2 regions of the Paenibacillus ilasis genome follow, and region 1 is predicted to be linked to the other one. Evidence: predicted binding sites of a transcription regulator. Region 1 holds the regulator's gene; the other holds the start of a gene.
The links. The regulator CtsR, encoded in region 1, represses protease genes until heat stress. The targets are predictions, from matches to a motif close to ATGGTCAATAAAGGTCAAACA.

Region 1 (9,690 bases):
GCGGATCTTCTCCTCGCTGTACTCCCGGGCATAGTCTGCATACAGCAGCCAAGCCTCCTCCTCCATATTGCTCACAAGCTCATCCATCTGCATGCTGATCAAACGGCCTTCGTTGCCAAGCTCGTTGATATAGCGCTTGATCTCCTTCTTGATGCGGAGCACCATCTCCACTCGCTGAATCACGTTCACGACTTCCGGAATGGTGACCAGCTCTTCAAATTCAGATGCCGAAAGGTTGGTGAGCGATTGATTAAGCACCACGCGGTATCGCTCCAGCGTCTGTATCGCCTGATTGGCCTTGGTTAGGATGACGCCGATTTCCTTCAATGCATATCGCAGCGATCCTTGATACAGCGTAATAATGTTACGCCGCTGCGAGATGGATACAACCAGCTTGCCTGTCTGTTTCGCTACCCGTTCCGCTGTTCTGTGCCGTATCCCTGTCTCGATGGAAGAGATCGAGGAATCCGGAATCAGCTGGGTATTCGCATATAAGATCCGTTTCAAGTCTTCACTCAGGATGATGGCGCCGTCCATCTTGGCCAGCTCGTATAAATAGTTTGGCGAAAAATCGCAGTTAATGGAGAAGCCGCCGTCGACAACTTCCATTACCTCCGGGCTGTAGCCCACAACGATCAGGGCGCCCGTCTTCGCCCGCAGCACGTTCTCCAGTCCGTCGCGAAACGGCGTTCCCGGTGCTACCAGCTTTAGCAAATCATTCATTTTGTCCAGTTGGCTCGTTTCTTTCACCTTCGTATGCCCCCTAATCTAACGCAACCGCTAATGCATCTGCAACGGTGTTTACTCCTATAATTTGTATTCCTTTCGGATGCTTCCATCCCTTCAAACTCTTCTCCGGCATGAGTACGCGCTTAAAGCCCAGCTTCTCGGCTTCCCTTACTCTTTGTTCCGCTCTGGAAACGGCGCGAACCTCGCCGGTCAGACCAACCTCGCCAAAGATAACATCATACGGCTTGGTCGGAATGTCTCGGAAGCTGGATGCAATGCTAACCGCTATGGCCAAATCTACCGCTGGTTCATCAAGCTTCACGCCGCCAGCTACATTCAGATAGGCGTCTTGGGTTTGCAGGTACATGCCCATCCGTTTCTCCAGCACGGCAATGATCAGGTTCATGCGGTGGTGGTCCACCCCTGTACCCATCCGGCGCGGTGACGGGAAGTGGGTTGTGGAGATGAGCGCCTGCAGCTCGACCAGAACCGGGCGCGTTCCCTCCATGCTTGCAACAACGGTCGATCCCGCTACCCCTAAAGGCCGTTCAGATAAAAACAGTTCCGATGGATTCCCGACTTCGCGAAGCCCATCCTCACCCATCTCAAAAATGCCAATCTCATTCGTCGAACCGAAACGGTTCTTCACCGCGCGAAGCAAACGGTAAGTGTGGTGACGCTCTCCTTCAAAATAAAGCACACAGTCCACCATGTGCTCCAGCATCCTTGGGCCTGCAATAGCGCCTTCCTTGGTCACATGACCAACCAGAACGGTCGCTATGCCCTTCACCTTCGCCAATCGCATGAAGCGTGCCGTACACTCCCGTACCTGGGATACGCTTCCCGGCGCACTGGTTACCTCCGGCAAATACACCGTCTGAATGGAGTCAATGACAACAAAGCCAGGCTGCACGTTCTCAATGGCTTCCTCGATCGATTCCAGATTGGTTTCACAGAGGACAAACAGCTCCGGGGACAGCGCCCCGAGCCGATCTGCACGCAGTTTGGTCTGGCGTACGGATTCCTCACCGGAAATGTACAGAACGCGAATGCCGTTCTGGGCCAATCGGTTGGAGGCTTGCAGCAGCAGCGTGGATTTGCCGATGCCGGGGTCACCGCCGACTAACACCAGCGAGCCCGGGACAAGCCCGCCCCCGAGCACACGGTTCAATTCCGCAATGCCCGTCTGGATTCTGGGTTCTTTACCGCTTTCTATATTTATGATCGAAAGGGGTTTTTCTTTACTATGAAAAAGAGGGGAATTCATCCCCTGCGTCTTGATTACCGTCTCGGTCTCTTCTACCATGGAATTCCATGATTGGCAGCCCGGACATTTTCCGAACCATTTGGGCGCTTCATAGCCGCATTCGGTACAGAAAAATTTCGTTTTAGTTTTTGCCATGTGAGTCTCCTTTATGTCGCACATCATTTGTCGGATTCCGTAAAACCCTGCAAAATCAGGCATTACTCAAAGTTTACCATTTCTTATAATTCAACGTAAAGGCTAATCGGAAACTTTACGCGGGATGAGAAGGATTTGTTTCAAATTTGAAGGGTCGGGGGCAGATCGACATTATTTTTGCTGCAATTTATCAAAATAAATACATGTAAACCATACATGTCCGCATTGCTGTCGGATCGTTCTTACGATCGCTGTTAAAACCAGGAAACTGGAATTGGAATCATGGTCGTTTCCCCGTTTTAAAGGCGAACGCTGTCGCTTCTTCAGAACGATTCCGTCCTTTCCGCTAGGTTGATACATGAGGATCTGTTCTCCTAATTCGCTAATCATCCCTTTGCCTAATTAATTTACCGATTTAAACAGCCCCGATCATTTCATTTACATAACTTCTGAGCATCCAAATTTGTGCCCCATACAAAACCTTCATCTTCCATTAATATCAAAATCAAAAACCCCGCCGGATTTAAATCCAGCGGGGCGGTGTTGTTGTTCCAACTTATTCAGTTTCGGCTGCTGATGCGGCAGTGACACTTTCGTTCTTGTTCACAACCAGTTCGCCATTCGCTTCATCGATGACGAGCGAGTCGCCCTTGGCCACAGTACCTTTCAACAGCTCCTCGGAGAGACGATCCTCGATGTGCTTCTGGATAGCCCGGCGCAGTGGGCGAGCACCGAAGGCCGGATCGTATCCTTCCTTGGCGATGAAGGCCTTCGCCTTGTCGGTGAGCTCGAAATGCACCTCGAATTCCTTCAGACGCTTACGCAGCTCGTCGGACATCAAAGTCACGATCTCGGCAATGTGTTTCTCTTCCAGAGAGTGGAACACGATGATCTCATCAATCCGGTTCAAGAACTCTGGACGGAAGCTCTTCTTGAGTTCATCCATCACTTTGCCTTTCATGTTGTTATAATCGCGGCCTGCATCCGTCACCGCAGTAAAGCCAAGCGTAGAGTTCTTCTTGATTGCTTCCGCTCCCACGTTGGAGGTAAGAATGATCAGTGTGTTGCGGAAGTCCACCACGCGGCCCTTGGAATCGGTCAAACGTCCGTCTTCCAGCACTTGAAGCAAGATGTTGAATACCTCAGGGTGCGCCTTCTCGATTTCATCGAGCAGCACAACGGAATAAGGTTTGCGGCGTACCTTCTCGGTCAGCTGACCGCCTTCTTCGTAGCCGACATATCCCGGAGGCGCTCCGACGAGACGTGATGTGGAATGCTTCTCCATGTACTCGGACATATCGATCCGTACAACCGCATTCTCGTCTCCGAACATCGCCTCCGCAAGGGCGCGTGCCAGCTCGGTTTTACCTACCCCGGTAGGACCCAGGAAGATGAAGGAGCCCATTGGACGCTTCGGATCTTTCAGGCCTGCACGTGCCCGGCGAACGGCACGGCTCACTGCTTTGACCGCTTCCTCTTGACCGATGACGCGGCTGTGCAGAATTTCTTCCAGATTCAGAAGACGCTCGGTCTCTTCTTCTTTCAGTTTATTTACAGGAATACCGGTCCAGTTGGCTACAACGTCGGCAATATCCTCCGGAGTTACCTCGGAATCGGTACGTCCTTGTTTTTCTTTCCATTGATTCTTCGTGATTTCAAGTTCTTCACGAAGCTTCTGCTCCGTATCGCGCAGCGCTGCAGCTTTCTCGAATTCCTGGCTTTGGACAGCTGCGTCTTTCTCTTTGCGGATGTCCTCCAGATGCGCTTCCTGATCTTTCAGATTCGGCGGTATGGTATACGTATGAAGGCGAACTTTCGAACCGGCCTCATCAATCAGGTCAATCGCTTTATCCGGCAGGAAGCGGTCCGTAATGTAGCGGTCGGACAATTTCACGGCCTGCTCGATCGCTTCATCCGTAATTTTTACGCGGTGATGCGCTTCGTAACGGTCACGCAATCCATACAGAATCTGAATGGCTTCCTCCGGCGATGGTTGATCCACCGTAATCGGTTGGAAACGGCGCTCGAGAGCAGCGTCTTTTTCAATATATTTGCGGTATTCGTCCAGTGTGGTTGCCCCGATGCACTGAAGTTCTCCGCGTGCCAATGATGGCTTAAGGATGTTGGAAGCGTCAATCGCACCTTCTGCACCGCCTGCACCGATCAAGGTATGCAGCTCATCGATGAACAGAACAATGTTACCCGCTTGACGAATCTCATCCATAATTTTTTTCAAGCGATCCTCAAACTCGCCGCGGTATTTCGTTCCAGCAACAACCGAGCCCATATCCAGCGTCATGACGCGTTTGTCACGCAGTGTCTCTGGAATTTCATTGTTAATGATGCGTTGGGCCAGGCCTTCCGCAATCGCCGTCTTACCTACCCCTGGTTCACCAATCAACACCGGGTTGTTCTTCGTACGGCGGCTCAGTACCTGAATCACGCGCTCGATTTCTTTGCTGCGGCCAATGACCGGATCCAGATTGCCTTCCTTGGCAATGGCGGTCAGATCGCGAGCGAGACTGTCCAGTGTAGGCGTGCTTACGTTTTGCGGCGTGCCATGATGGCTCGATACCGCTTCGCTGCTGCCGAGCAGCTGCAGCACCTGCTGCCGGGCTTTGTTCAGACTAATGCCAAGGTTGTTCAGCACACGTGCGGCAACCCCTTCGCCTTCACGAATCAGCCCCAGCAGAATATGCTCCGTACCTACGTAGGTATGACCAAGCTTACGAGCTTCGTCCATGGAGAGCTCAATTACCTTTTTCGCTCTAGGCGTATAAGCAATGTTGGTAGGCTGCTCCTGTCCGCGTCCGATTAATGTTTCGACTTCATCCTGAATTTTTTCAAGACCAAGTCCAAGTCCGATCAGCGCTTTGGCTGCAATGCCGTCTCCTTCACGAATAAGTCCTAGCAGGATATGTTCTGTGCCGATATTGTTGTGCCCCAGACGTACCGCTTCTTCCTGAGCCAATGCAAGCACCTTTTGTGCACGTTCCGTAAATCTGCCAAACATCATAGTATTGCACCTCCACGTTTCAATTAATATATTGAACCTCGCGGATTTCGGTGTATCGTCAGCTATAGGACGCTTAAACCGTCATCCATCTGTAAAACGAGTATAGATCCTTAATCGTTACCCAATGTTTCTCTGATGAGCTTAGCCCTGTACATGTCGCGTTCGGAAGGAGTCATACCCTCTCCATAGGTCTTCTGCAGAAAGCCCGGCTGCGTCTTCACATTCAGTTCATTCATGACCGGGATTTCCGGGCCTTCCAGAAGGCCGAGATCCACACCAAGCCGAACATCCGACAATCGCTGGGCCGCTTCCTTCGAATCCATCACCGCTGCATAGGACAGTATGCCATAGGAGCGCATCACCCGATCCGTAATACGGAGCTTGGATTCACCCAAGAGCCGGGCTCTGGCATTCTTCTCATGCTCGATGATTTGCAAGGCGACGCTGTGAAGATTCTCAATGATCTCGGACTCGGTTTGACCGAGCGTAATCTGATTCGAGATTTGAAACAGGTTGCCTAACGCTTCGCTGCCTTCACCGTAAATCCCTCTTACGGTCAAGCCTACCTGCGATACAGCCGAGAGAATCCGGTTAATCTGCTGTGTCATAACAAGAGCGGGCAGATGCATCATGACCGATGCGCGAAGGCCGGTGCCGACATTCGTCGGACAACTCGTAAGATAACCTCGTTTGTCATCAAACGCATAATCGATCTCGGATTCAAAAACGTCATCCAGCGCCGTCGCACGTGCCCATGCCTCACGAACCTGAAATCCGGGATATAAACACTGTATGCGCAGGTGATCCTCTTCATTGATCATAATGCTGACGGATTCATCTTCAGTAAGGATGACGGCACCGTTTCGGGACTCATTCGCCAGATTGGGGCTGATTAGATGCTTCTCAACAAGAACCTTCTTATCCAGCTCATCAATCTCACTTAATTTAATTACATGTAAATCCCCGAAATCCTGCAAATCGTCCTTATTCTTCAGCACATTCGTCAGGCGCTCTAGCACTTCTCCCGACTGCTGATCCGTTGCCAGCAGCGGGAAAGGAAGATGCTGCAGATTGCGCGCCACCCTGACACGGGTGCTGATGACAATGTCGGAATCCTGACCGTTCCCGCGCATCCACTCGCTCAGCGCCGAATCGGTAAACCGGAGATTAGACATCACGCATTCCTCCTACTAAAGTGCAAAATCTTACCATCTTATCCCTGAGCCATATTTCGCTCCAGCTCACGGATTTGGTCCCGGATCTCGGCAGCCGTTTCAAACTCTTCCTGCACGATCCGAATTTGAAGCTCCTTCTTAAGCTCATCAATCTGGCGTTTGATCTGAATACGGCCACCCGTACGCTTCGGCACTTTGCCGACATGGGAAGTCCCCCCATGGACTCGCTTAAACAATGGATCCAATCGATCCGAGAAATATTTATAACACGAGCTGCAGCCGAACCGGCCAAGCTTGCTGAACTGGGAATACGTCATACCGCATTCTTCGCACTGCAGCGTTTGGGCCGTTTTTGCGCCGGGACTCTGGCCCTTGCCTGAAGGATCCAGATCCAGAAGACCTGACAGCAAACTGTGTATAGAAAAACCATTCGACGTGCCGGGGATCAATTCCCCTTTTTCACGGGCACAGGTTTCACAAAAATGAAACTCCGTTTTCTCCCCGTTCACAATTTTGGTGAAATGAAGTGTCGCCGGCCGTTTACCGCATTCTTGGCATAACATAATCCGATGCCCCCTTACACAGACTCACTTACCTAATAAAGAAATAAGCATCGCCTTCATAATCCTTGCACGCAGCTCATCCCGATAAGGAAGCTTCACATTGAGGCACTCCCTTGAAATGGCGGCCCGCATCAGGCTGGCCTCCCGCTTGGTTAAAAACCGGGATTCCTCCAGCTGGTAAATCAATCCTTCAGCCACCGTCTGGTCAATCATGCTGCCAATGGTATGATGAAGATGCTGCTGGAGTGCAGTATGCTGGGGAAGCTCGATACGCTGGATGCGTATGTACCCGCCCCCGCCGCGCTTGCTCTCGACAAGAAAGCCCTTCTCCAGCGTGAACCGTGTACTGATCACGTAGTTAATCTGGGAAGGAACGCAAGAAAATTGCTCTGCCAGATCGTTCCGTTGAATTTCAACGGTACCCTCCGGACTTTCCTGCAGTATGCTCTTCAGGTATTGTTCGATAATATCAGAGATATTACGCATTGGTCTGTTCATCCTCCACTGTTTGAAACGTTAAGACGGATAGTGATCTTACACGTCCGCACAGAGCCTTGCATATACGTTAATTTTAACCACAATCAAAATCGGCGAACCCTCTCGTTGACTTTGACTTTCTTTGACTTTGATATCATTATAGCACATTTTTTCATTTTGCCAAGAGGGTTCTTCTCAAATGTTCGCGCTTTGCATTTATTCTTATTGTACCCAGTTCTTTGATCGCTTATAGCCTCTTTCCGAAGAACAATTCATATAAGGCAACAAAAAAAAGAAGCAGTCCCCATGCCGGGTGAATACCGGTTCGAGGCCACTTCTTCATATCATGCTCTTGTATAGTCTAAACCCTTAGGCATCATAACTGATCAAGTAGTGCTGTAACTCCGTATTGTAATAGCCGATGCTGTATTCAATGATGCTGCCTGTCCCGTCATAAGAGGATCTGAGCCGTTTTAGTAACGGCGTGCCTATGCTTACTTCAAGCAAGGAGGCAATCTCCTCATTTGCCACGGTCGCCAGAAAACGGTCCCGGAAATTCTCCAGCGTAATTTGACTCTCCTCGATGCGGTCATAGAGAGACGGTAGTTCGGTGGAACCGAACTCTTCACCCATATCCACTTGGGATGACACGTAGTGAGTGTAGTAAATAAAAGGACTCCCGTCCAGTAAATACAATCGTTCAATAAGCAGGCACCGCTCCCCGAATTTTAAGAACAATTCGCTATCCGGCTCATTAAGCACCCATTCCGTCTTCAGGTGACGCTTCCGAATCTGGTGTCCTTCTTCGACCAGAATCTCGGTAAACAGCTTGCCTTTGGAAAGCTTGGAGAAGGACGTGTTCCGGGTCACAATCGTTCCTACCCCGCTCCGCTTCTCTACATACCCTTCCTGATACAACTCCTGGATCGCATTGCGGACCGTCATTTTGCTAACGTTAAATTCCTGCTCCAGCTGCGGCTCGGAAGGAATATGGGAGCCAAGTGGATATTCCCCATGCAGAATCCGATCTTTTATGATCTTCTTGATTTGCAAGTATAACGGACCGTTCTTCCGCGTGATCGACATGCTTCTCCTACCTTTCCACGTCAGACATATGATGACTCATTGCCTGAAGCACTTCGCGTTCGTTCGCCGTCGGCGTATCCCCTGTTACGGTATGAGCAAGCATCGCCGCAGCTGCGGCAAAGTCAACCGTCCGATTCGGTTCAAAACCCTCCGAGATCCCGTGGATCACCCCGCTGGCGTAAGCATCACCCGCGCCGATACGGTCATGGACGGAAAACGTCAAGGTTTTGGAAAAATGAAACGCTCCATCCGTGTAGAGATAGCCTTGCAGGGAATGGGTGTTATCCCCGTTGATCTTGCGGTGAGTACCCGACGCAACCGTAATATTATACTTCGCTGCCACCTTCGGAATCAACTCCTGCAGCTGTTCATTCCGATCCTCACGGGTCGTCTCCATGCCAAGGATATAGATAGCATCCTTCTCATTCATAAAGACGATATCCGCAAGTGACAGCATTTCCTCATAGTGCGGCTTGGCAAACTCATAGCGGTCTGTCCCCCATAAAGAGGGACGATAATTGCAATCGAACACAACGGTTCCCCCGTTAGCCTTAACTTCACGAGCCAGCGTCTTCATTTGGCCCCGTACCGTGTCGTTCATGGAAAGGGTTATGCCGCAAAAATGGATCATGTCTATCTTTTGAGCAATCGCACCGAAATCGTACATGGCATCCTCTGCCGTATTAAAGCTGCTGCCCAGTCGGTCCGTATAAGTTACACGTCCGGGTCTTACGCCAAAGCCATTCTCCAGAAAGTACATGCCGACATATTTGCCTCCGCGGCTAATGAGCGAAGTGTCGATGCCAAGCTTGCGCAGGTAGGAAATCGCTGCTTCGCCAAGCGGGTTATCCGGCAGCGTGCTGACCAGATAGCCGTTATGACCGAACCTTGCCACAGCCGAGGCGATGTTTACACCCGTGCCGGAGAAGGAGTAATTCAGATGACTCTCTTGAGCCAAGGAAGCATATCCCGGTACTTGAAGACGCATCATCACTTCGCCATATGCGGCAATCGTCTTAGGCATATTGATCAACCAGCGCTTTTAGCTTGCGGTGCAGCTCTTGAACATCGCTAATGATCGTATCTCCGCTTGCCGAGTCGATAATCGAGGAGTACACGTGCGGGATGACCTGCTGCACTCCCGCTTCGAATGCGATGCGCACGATGGCTTCAAAATTCTCTTTATCAATCCCGCCTGTTGGTTCAAGCGCAAATCCTTCCTCCGCACATGCCTTCGCTACC
Region 2 (9,690 bases), on a different contig from region 1:
GATTCCTAAGGGTGCCAAGAATAAAGAGCTGGCCGAGAAATTCATCAACTTCATGATGGAGCCTGAGGTCAGCGCCAAAAACTATGAATTCATCGGATACAGCAATCCGAACACCAAGGCGATGGAATTCCATAGCGAGGAATACCGCACCAATACGATGATCAACCTGACAGATGAAGAGCTGGGCCGTACCGAGTGGCTCGATAATGTCGGTGACTCGCTCTCAATCTATGATCGTCAGTGGTCCGAGCTGAAGAGCGGTCGTTAATGATAGCTTACATTTTCATATTTTTGTAATAAAAAAGTCTGTCCCATTGGGGGCAGGCTCTTTTTTTGTTTGTGAAGAATAGGTCCTAAGACCCGGAATAGGAAAAATTGGCCGATTTATACGAATTGAACCACAACTTTGGGGCCCGTCTCGTTGTTATATATAAGGGAAGGACGCAAATGACATAAACGAGGTTTCTATGCGTTTAATCAGAAAAGGAGAAAGCGGCTTGAGCGATGTGATGGGCTTGTTGGTTATTGCGGGAATCGTGGCTGGTGTTGGAGCGGTATTGCTTCTGAACTTCTTCAGGAAAAGCGCGCTGCATCTGCTGTTATTGAGTATTCACAGTGCACTCGTTGGCATCGGTTTTATTTTTCTTGCTTACGTTGTCCAAGGCAGTGAATTACTGCTGCTTGCGGGTTCATGTGCTCTCTTGTTCGGTGTGTTTCTTAGTGTAGCGGCGTGCGTACGGAAAGAATAATGAAAACATATAGGCCCTACGGCCTGGAATCAAAATTGTCACTGGCTTTGTTACCAATACATTGAAAGCTTTCCTTATAATGATTAAGGGTAATAGATTAACAACTAACGGAAACTTAATTTAACAAAGGTGGAATTCTGATATGAATCCTAAATTTCGTGTATGTGCATCATTAATTGCAACTAGCGTCCTGCTTGGCAGTCTGGGTTTGAGCGGACAGGTCATCGATGCAAGCGCCGCTAAGGCAACCGTTTCCGCCAGCCAAAAATCCTCAAAGAATGAAGTCGTACTGAAATGGAATGGCAAGACCCTGTCACAGAAAGGTCTCGTGCTGCACGGGGTAACTTATGTGCCGGCAACCGCTTTGCGGGACGGCCTGGGGATGCCTCTTAAATATGATGCAAAAAACCGTACGTATACACTGGGTAACGGTTATAACAAACTGAGCGCTATCGTATATGATTCAACTGAAATCGGTATTCTGGTGAATGGCTCGTATGCCGGCGAGCCTGGCGGACAGATCATGAATGGTCGTCTCTATGTGCCGTTCAAAACGATCAGCGAATACATGGGTGTTCAGGGGCAATGGAATCCTTCCTTGAAAACTCTCAGCATGACACAGAAGAAGCAGAATGACATCACCATTAAGTCGGTAGCGCTGAAGAAGAAGATTCAGGGCGTGGATGCCGTTGTGAACTATCCTGTAATCAGCGGACTCGATAATGCAGAGGTTCAAGCCGAGATCAACAAAGTGCTGAAAGAAAATGCGTCCGGCGTAATCACCGGTGCCGAAGGGAATGCTGAGGAATTCCCGCCGTCGGAATCCAGTTTCCCATACGAATTCAGTGGTGACTTCGTGGTCCATTACAACCAGAACGACATCCTGAGCATTACGGCGTACGATTACTCGTATACCGGCGGCGCCCATGGCATGACCTTCCGTAAAAGCTTCACGTTCTCCTTGAAGGACGGCAAGCAGATGAAGCTGGGCGATTTCATCAACATGCAGGGCAAGAACAAGCAGAAGCTGAACAACCTGGTGCTGAGCAAGATGAAGAAAGAAGGAGGCTACCTCGGCGGATTTGAGGGCGTGCCTGCCGATGCTGATTTTTATGTGAAGGATAATGCTGCGGTGCTGTACTTCCAGCTTTATGAGTACACGGCGTATGCTTATGGATTTCCGGAGTTTGAGCTGAAACTGAAAGAGTGGAAGTAAGAGCATATGATAAGCGGTTTGTGTAAACTGTGATCATTTAATTTCATACCATAGCTTGTTGAGATATATGATGCTGTCCTGAAGTAACACTGTGCTGGAACCAATTGCGATAAATCCCTTGATCATGGAACGTGGAGAGTGTGTATTCTCCCTTCCAGCGATCAAGGGATTTTTTGTGTTTATCGAGGAAAATGGGTTTTCCTGTATTCCCCTCCCCTCAAGTTAAGGGAGGCCTTTTAGGAGGGGAGTGCCCTTACCGTCTTTATGTTTTATTGAAAAAATCGTACCGAAGTGAGAGTATCCTTGGAGGAGCAACGCGTTCGCCTTTGAAATCGGGAAACCTCCTTATCCATTCATTCATGTTTCCCGATTTCAACAGCGACCGGAGGGGATACACTCACTATTTAGTACTCGAAGTTTTCAATGAATCCAGAGGATAACAAAGGGCAGGCACCGGATAACGGCGCCTGCCCTTTGCTTCATTTCTTTTATAGTCCTTGCGGTGGTGTATTTTCCAGTACTTGATCGATCAGGCCATACTCTTTAGCTTCGTCAGCCGTCATGAAGTAGTCACGATCGGTATCCTTCTCAATGCGCTCCAGCGGTTGGCCCGTGCGTTCGGACAGGATGCGGTTCAGTTTGTCGCGCATTTTGAGAATGCGGCGAGCACGGATCTCAATATCCGTGGCTTGACCTTGTGCGCCGCCGAGCGGCTGGTGAATCATAATTTCGCTGTTAGGCAGACCGTAACGTTTGCCTTTAGCGCCTGCGTTGAGCAGGAATGCGCCCATGGAAGCAGCCATGCCGACACAGATCGTCGAAACGTCCGGCTTGATGAACTGCATCGTATCGAATATCGCCATACCTGCGGTAATGGAACCGCCAGGACTGTTGATGTAAAGATGAATATCCTTCTCAGGATCCTCAGCCGACAAGAACAGCATTTGAGCAATGATGGAATTGGCGACCACGTCATTTACGTCGGAGCCGAGGAAGATAATGCGGTCTTTCAGCAATCTGGAATAGATGTCGTATGCCCGCTCACCGCGGTTGCTTTGTTCAACGACCATAGGTATAAAACTCACGTGGAAAACCTCCTCTTAAGTACCTCATATAAATACTGTTACCGTATTACCCACATGATAAACAATTTAAATCAAAAAGTCAAAGATAGTCAAACTATTGGGTAAAAAAAAGAGCCGTCATGGGCACTTTAGGGTAATCAGTATAGAGAATAAAGATAAAATGGCGCGCCCGCGAGGAATCGAACCTCGATCTCAGGCTCCGGAGGCCTACGTCATATCCATTGGACCACGGGCGCATAAGAGAAACGTCTATCGACGTACATTCAAAGAAGACAAACCGCATTTAGCAGTAGTTTTTCTTGCGATATCAGGAAGCTGACTCCACGAAGTTGACACTTTCTGATATCTAAAAAAATTAGCAACGAAGTTGATTATACCGCATCTTTTTCAAAAATACAATAGCAGGCAAAACTTTGTTCCTATTATATAGACAAGCCTGTAGTTGGTCATAATGTATAAGAATGCCTGGGGCAGAGAAATATACTTTCGGACACTTGCAACCGGTCTGATTATTGGTTAGAATAAGGGTGGGACTTAAAAAGTTTGACTGGGACATTTTACGACCAGGCAGAGGAGAGCCGAGACGAAGTTTGCAGGAGTGGAATGCATGCGTAACCTATTAGAAATACAAGAGCAGCTTCTGCCGGATCTGATGGACACTCTTAAACGAAGGTATTCCATCCTTCATCAGATCAAGTTGTCCGGAATTGTTGGCCGAAGAACACTGGCTTCATCACTCTCGATGACCGAGCGTGTCCTCAGAGCAGAGACGGATCTTCTGAAAGCGCAAGGGCTGATCGAGATTGAAACGCTTGGCATGCGGATCAGCAGTTCAGGGATATGCTTGCTGGAGGAACTGGAACCGGTTATGAATGAGTTATTCGGACTGGTTGAACTGGAAGAGAAGATCCGTCAGGCTTACGGGCTTCGTAAAGTGGTCATTATTCCCGGTGACAGTGAGTCATCTCCGGAAGTCAAACGCGAGCTTGGCCGTGCCGGAGCAAGAACGCTGCTAAGCTTTGTACAGGATGGAGATACGATTGCCGTAACAGGCGGCTCCACGCTTGCCGAAGTAGCAGAGCAGATGTCCTCTTTGCCTGGTGGCGAACCGCTGACAAGCACATGGTTTGTGCCTGCCCGGGGCGGTCTCGGGGAGAGTGTCGAGATTCAAGCGAACACCATTGCCTCTAAGATGGCTAAGCGCGTGGGAGCTGAGTACCGATTGCTGCATGTACCGGATCTGCTTAGCGAGGATGCCTACCAGTCTTTGGTGCAGGATCAGCATATCCAGGAGATTGTGGATGTGATCAGGCGCTGCCGAGTCATTATTCACGGCATCGGAGATGCCATGGAAATGGCAAGAAGACGCAAGCTGGATGAAAACTCGATTCAGAACTTGCAGGCCGATGGCGCGATTGCGGAATCCTTCGGCTACTACTTTAGTGAAGATGGCGAAGTTGTCCACAAAATGCTTACCCTCGGGCTGCGGCTTGAGGATATTATGCGGACGGAGACGATCATCGGCATTGCTGGGGGTCAAGGCAAGGGCAAGGCGATTCACGCGGTGCTGAAATTCGGACATGAGGATATTCTCGTTACCGATGAAGCCGCGGCACTGGAAGTCGAGAAGGAGATTGACGCCGGTATTTGAATCCACGGGCGTACAATTGATTTTTCATTATTGTTGTCTTGATTGGCTTAACGGCCAATCTTGAATATATAAATTTTACAAATATGGAGGGAACTACTCATGGTTAAAGTAGGTATTAACGGTTTTGGACGTATTGGACGTAACGTGTTCCGCGCTGCGCTGAACAACAGCGAAGTTGAAATCGTGGCAATCAACGATTTGACGGATGTAAAAACGCTGGCACACCTTTTGAAATATGACACAACTCACGGCAGACTTAATGCAACGGTTGAAGCTAAAGAAGGCGCACTCGTTGTAAACGGCCGTGAAGTGAAAGTATTCGCTGAGCGTAACCCAGAAGCATTGCCTTGGGCTGAGTATGGCGTAGAAATCGTTGTAGAATCCACTGGTATTTTCACAGCGAAAGACAAAGCTTCCGCTCACTTGAAAGGCGGCGCTAAGAAAGTTATCATCTCCGCTCCAGCAACTGACGAAGATATCACGATCGTTATGGGCGTTAACGAAGACAAATACGATGCAGCTAACCATACTGTAATCTCCAACGCTTCTTGTACGACAAACTGCTTGGCTCCTTTTGCTAAAGTTCTTGACGAGAAGTTCGGTATCGTTAAAGGTATGATGACTACAGTTCACTCCTACACGAATGACCAGCAAGTGCTTGATCTTCCGCACAAAGATCTGCGTCGTGCTCGTGCAGCTGCTGAGAACATCATTCCATCCACAACAGGTGCTGCTAAAGCGGTTAGCCTCGTTCTGCCACAATTGAAAGGCAAATTGAACGGTATGGCAATGCGTGTACCTACAAAGAACGTTTCCGTAACGGACCTCGTAGTTGAGCTGTCCAAAAACGTAACGCTTGAAGATGTAAACGGAGCACTGAAAGCTGCTGCTGAAGGCCCGCTCAAAGGCATCTTGAACTACTCCGAAGAGCCGCTTGTATCCAGCGACTACAATGGCGACCCAGCTTCTTCCACGATCGATTCGCTCTCCACTATGGTAGTTGGCGACAACATGGTGAAAGTTGTTTCTTGGTATGACAACGAGTGGGGCTACTCCAACCGTGTCGTTGACCTCGCTGCTTACATCGCAAGCAAAGGTCTGTAATTGATCTAGCCATACAATCGAAGAGGAGTTCCGTTTCACGGGTCTCCTCTTTGGTTCATGGTTTTTCCTTGTTTTCATGCCAGAGCACTGGGAAGAATAGACAAGATCCGGGCGCTGGTTAGCGATAGAGAGAGAAACGAGAGCAACTGCATGCTGTCGGTGAGGAGAATAGTTTTCTTAGGAGGAACGTGGAGATGAACAAGAAAAGTGTACGTGATGTAGAAGTAAGCGGCAAACGGGTGTTTGTCCGCGTCGATTTCAATGTACCGCTCGAAGATGGTAAAATTACAGACGACACTCGTATTCGCGAGACTTTGCCGACCATTAAATATTTGGTAGAGCAAGGAGCGAAAGTCATCCTGGCCAGCCACATGGGCCGTCCAAAAGGTGAGGTCGTTGAATCTTTGCGCCTGACTCCGGCAAGTCAGCGTCTGTCCGAGCTGCTCGGCAAACCGGTAGCCAAAGCGGATGAAGCCGTAGGAGAAGCGGTTAAAGCGCAGGTAGAGAAGCTGCAAAACGGCGATGTGCTCGTGCTTGAAAATGTTCGTTTTTACGCTGGTGAAGAGAAGAATGATCCGGAACTTGCGAAGCAATTCGCTGAACTGGCCGATCTGTTCGTGAATGACGCGTTTGGTGCTGCTCACCGTGCGCACGCTTCGACAGAAGGTATCGCTCATCATCTTCCGGCTGTATCGGGATTGTTGATGGAAAAAGAGCTGTCCGTTCTCGGCAAAGCCCTTTCGAATCCGGACCGTCCTTTTACCGCCATCATCGGTGGATCGAAGGTTAAGGACAAAATCGACGTGATCGACAACCTGCTTACGCTTGCTGACAATGTCATCATCGGCGGTGGACTTGCTTACACGTTCTTCAAAGCTCAAGGCCATGAAATTGGTCAATCTCTGCTTGATAAAGAGAAGCTTGATGTTGCACTCGGTTTTATCGAGAAAGCTAAAGAGCTGGGCAAAAACTTCTACCTGCCGGAAGATATCGTCGTTACGGACGAGTTCAGTGCAGACGCGAATACCAAGATCGTTGATATCGACGGCATCCCAGCCGATTGGGAAGGCGTTGACATCGGTCCTAAGACTCGCGCCAAGTATGCAGAAGTGATCAAGAACTCCAAACTTGTCGTGTGGAACGGTCCTATGGGTGTATTCGAAATCGCTCCGTTCAGCAACGGTACTCGTGAAGTGGCACAAGCTTGTGCGGATACGGAAGCTTACACGATTATCGGCGGCGGCGACTCGGCTGCAGCAGCGGAGAAATTCGGCCTTGCCGACAAGATGAATCACATCTCGACAGGCGGCGGTGCATCTCTTGAGTTCATGGAAGGCAAAGCACTTCCTGGTGTTGTGGCACTGAACGATAAATAGAAATAGGCACTACAATTGGATAGCAAGTGGATGAAGTTTGGACCCCGATTCTTCGGGGGAATAAAGGAGTGAATCGTGTGAGAACACCTATCATAGCTGGTAACTGGAAAATGTTCAAAACCGTTCCGGAAGCAGCTTCATTTATTGAAGATGTGAAAGGCAAAGCGGAAGTAGAAGGCGTGGAAAGCGTGATTTGCGCGCCATTTACCAATCTTCCTGCATTGGTTGAAGCGGTCAAGGGCACGAACATCAAAATCGGTGCACAAAATCTTCATTTTGAAGATAATGGCGCCTTTACGGGTGAAATCAGCGGGTTGATGCTGAAGGATCTGGGCGTGGACTATGTCATTATTGGACATTCCGAGCGCCGTCAGTATTTTGCCGAAACCGATGAGATCGTGAACAAGAAGGTACATGCGGCATTCCGTCATAGTCTTCTTCCGATCGTATGCGTTGGCGAAAAGCTGGAAGAACGCGAAGCCGGCCAAACCAAAGACGTGTGCAAAGTACAAACGGAAGCTGCGTTCGCAGGTGTTCCGGCTGATCAAGCGATTCATGTTGTTATTGCTTATGAGCCAATCTGGGCGATCGGAACGGGCAAGTCCTCTACGGCAGAGGATGCGAACGAAGTCATCGCTTATATTCGTGAACTCGTTAAAGGTCTGTACGGCGAAACCGTTGCCGAGCAAGTTCGCATTCAATACGGCGGTAGCGTGAAGCCTGAAAATGTAGCGGAGTATATGGGACAAAGCGACATCGACGGCGCGCTCGTTGGTGGTGCAAGTCTACAACCGGCTTCCTACATCGCACTCGTTGAGGGGGCGAAGTAAATGTCTGCTCCAAAACCCGTAGCTCTGATCATCATGGACGGTTTCGGGCTTCGCAACACCGAGGTGGGCAATGCGGTCGCTCAAGCGAACAAGCCTAACTACGACCGGTATTTGAAGCAATACCCGAACACCACGTTGACCGCTTGCGGTGAAGCTGTAGGCTTGCCGGAAGGCCAAATGGGGAACTCCGAAGTGGGTCACTTGAACATCGGCGCAGGCCGGATTGTGTATCAGGACTTGACCCGTATCACGAAGTCGATTCGTGAAGGAGAATTCTTCGAGAACGAAACGTTGGTGGAAGCCGTTCGCGCTGCCAAGAACAACAACAAGAAGCTGCATTTGTACGGATTGGTATCCGACGGCGGCGTTCACAGTCATATTGAGCATATGTTCGCCATGCTGGATCTTTGCAAAAAGGAAGATTTCCATGACGTATACATCCATGGCTTCATGGATGGACGCGACGTGGCACCGGACAGCGGCAAGCAGTTCGTTAAGGATCTGATTGCGAAGATTGAAGAAGTGGGCGTTGGCCAAATCGCTACGCTTTCCGGTCGTTATTATGCGATGGACCGCGACAAGCGTTGGGACCGTGTCGAGAAGGCTTACCGTGCCATGGTGTATGGCGAAGGACCTAAATATACGGATCCGCTGAAAGCCATCACTGAATCTTACGAGAAATCGGTTTACGATGAATTCGTTGAACCGACCGTAATGGTGAATGGTGAAGGCGAGCCGGTTAGTTTGGTGGAGAGCGGAGATTCCGTCATCTTCCTGAACTACCGTCCTGACCGTGCGATTCAGCTGTCCCAGGTGTTTACGAATAATGATTTCCGTGGCTTTGAACGTGGACCGAAGTTCCCGCAAAACTTGCATTTTGTCTGCTTGACGCTGTTCAGCGAGACGGTGGAAGGCTTCGTCGCCTACAAACCGAAGAATCTGGACAACACGCTGGGTGAAGTGCTGGTTCAGCACAACAAGAAGCAGCTTCGTATTGCGGAAACTGAAAAGTATCCACACGTCACGTTCTTCTTCAGCGGTGGACGCGATGTTGAGCTTCCAGGCGAAACACGCGTACTGATCAACTCACCGAAAGTGGCGACGTATGATCTGAAGCCGGAGATGAGCGCCTATGAAGTGGCGGATGCTTGTGTGAGAGAAATCGAAGCGGATAAGCATGACGCGATTATCTTGAATTTCGCGAACCCGGACATGGTCGGCCATTCCGGTATGCTGGAGCCGACGATTAAAGCCGTTGAGACGACGGATGAGTGTGTCGGCAAGGTTGTAGAGGCTGTTTTGGCAAAAGGCGGGGTTGTTCTGATTACCGCTGACCACGGAAATGCGGACATGGTATTTGATGAGAATGGACGTCCATTCACCGCACATACCACGAACCCGGTTCCGTTCATCGTAACGGATGAGAATGTAACGCTGCGTGAAGGTGGTATTCTCGCCGACATCGCGCCAACGATTCTCGACCTGATGGGTCTGCCGAAGCCGGACGAAATGACCGGAACTTCGATGATTGCAGCACGTAAATAAGTGGTTCATAATGGAACATAAACATAACATATCAAAGGAGACTATACACATGACTATTATTTCTGATGTATATGCACGCGAAGTCCTTGACTCCCGCGGCAATCCAACCGTAGAGGTTGAAGTATACCTGGAAT

Region 2: clpP (ATP-dependent Clp endopeptidase proteolytic subunit ClpP) is a predicted target of CtsR. The motif match lies at 3,126-3,146, and genes of this name have one in related genera.

The regions. Positions count from the first base shown of each region.
Region 1 covers NZ_JBHDJG010000007.1:57,679-67,368, forward strand. The annotation lists gene disA (DNA integrity scanning diadenylate cyclase DisA) at 1-750, opposite strand, end outside; gene radA (DNA repair protein RadA) at 764-2,131, opposite strand; gene clpC (ATP-dependent protease ATP-binding subunit ClpC) at 2,688-5,147, opposite strand; gene ACETK5_RS31705 (protein arginine kinase) at 5,258-6,322, opposite strand; gene ACETK5_RS31710 (UvrB/UvrC motif-containing protein) at 6,361-6,885, opposite strand; gene ACETK5_RS31715 (CtsR family transcriptional regulator) at 6,910-7,371, opposite strand; gene ACETK5_RS31720 (GntR family transcriptional regulator) at 7,732-8,448, opposite strand; gene ACETK5_RS31725 (sugar kinase) at 8,456-9,472, opposite strand; gene dagF (2-dehydro-3-deoxy-phosphogluconate aldolase) at 9,465-9,690, opposite strand, start outside.
Region 2 covers NZ_JBHDJG010000002.1:64,394-74,083, forward strand. The annotation lists gene ACETK5_RS20570 (ABC transporter substrate-binding protein) at 1-268, shown strand, start outside; gene ACETK5_RS20575 (hypothetical protein) at 507-749, shown strand; gene ACETK5_RS20580 (PdaC/SigV domain-containing protein) at 892-1,965, shown strand; gene clpP (ATP-dependent Clp endopeptidase proteolytic subunit ClpP) at 2,454-3,050, opposite strand; tRNA gene ACETK5_RS20590 (tRNA-Arg) at 3,212-3,286, opposite strand; gene ACETK5_RS20595 (sugar-binding transcriptional regulator) at 3,658-4,701, shown strand; gene gap (type I glyceraldehyde-3-phosphate dehydrogenase) at 4,801-5,805, shown strand; gene ACETK5_RS20605 (phosphoglycerate kinase) at 6,000-7,181, shown strand; gene tpiA (triose-phosphate isomerase) at 7,259-8,011, shown strand; gene gpmI (2,3-bisphosphoglycerate-independent phosphoglycerate mutase) at 8,012-9,556, shown strand; gene eno (phosphopyruvate hydratase) at 9,606-9,690, shown strand, end outside.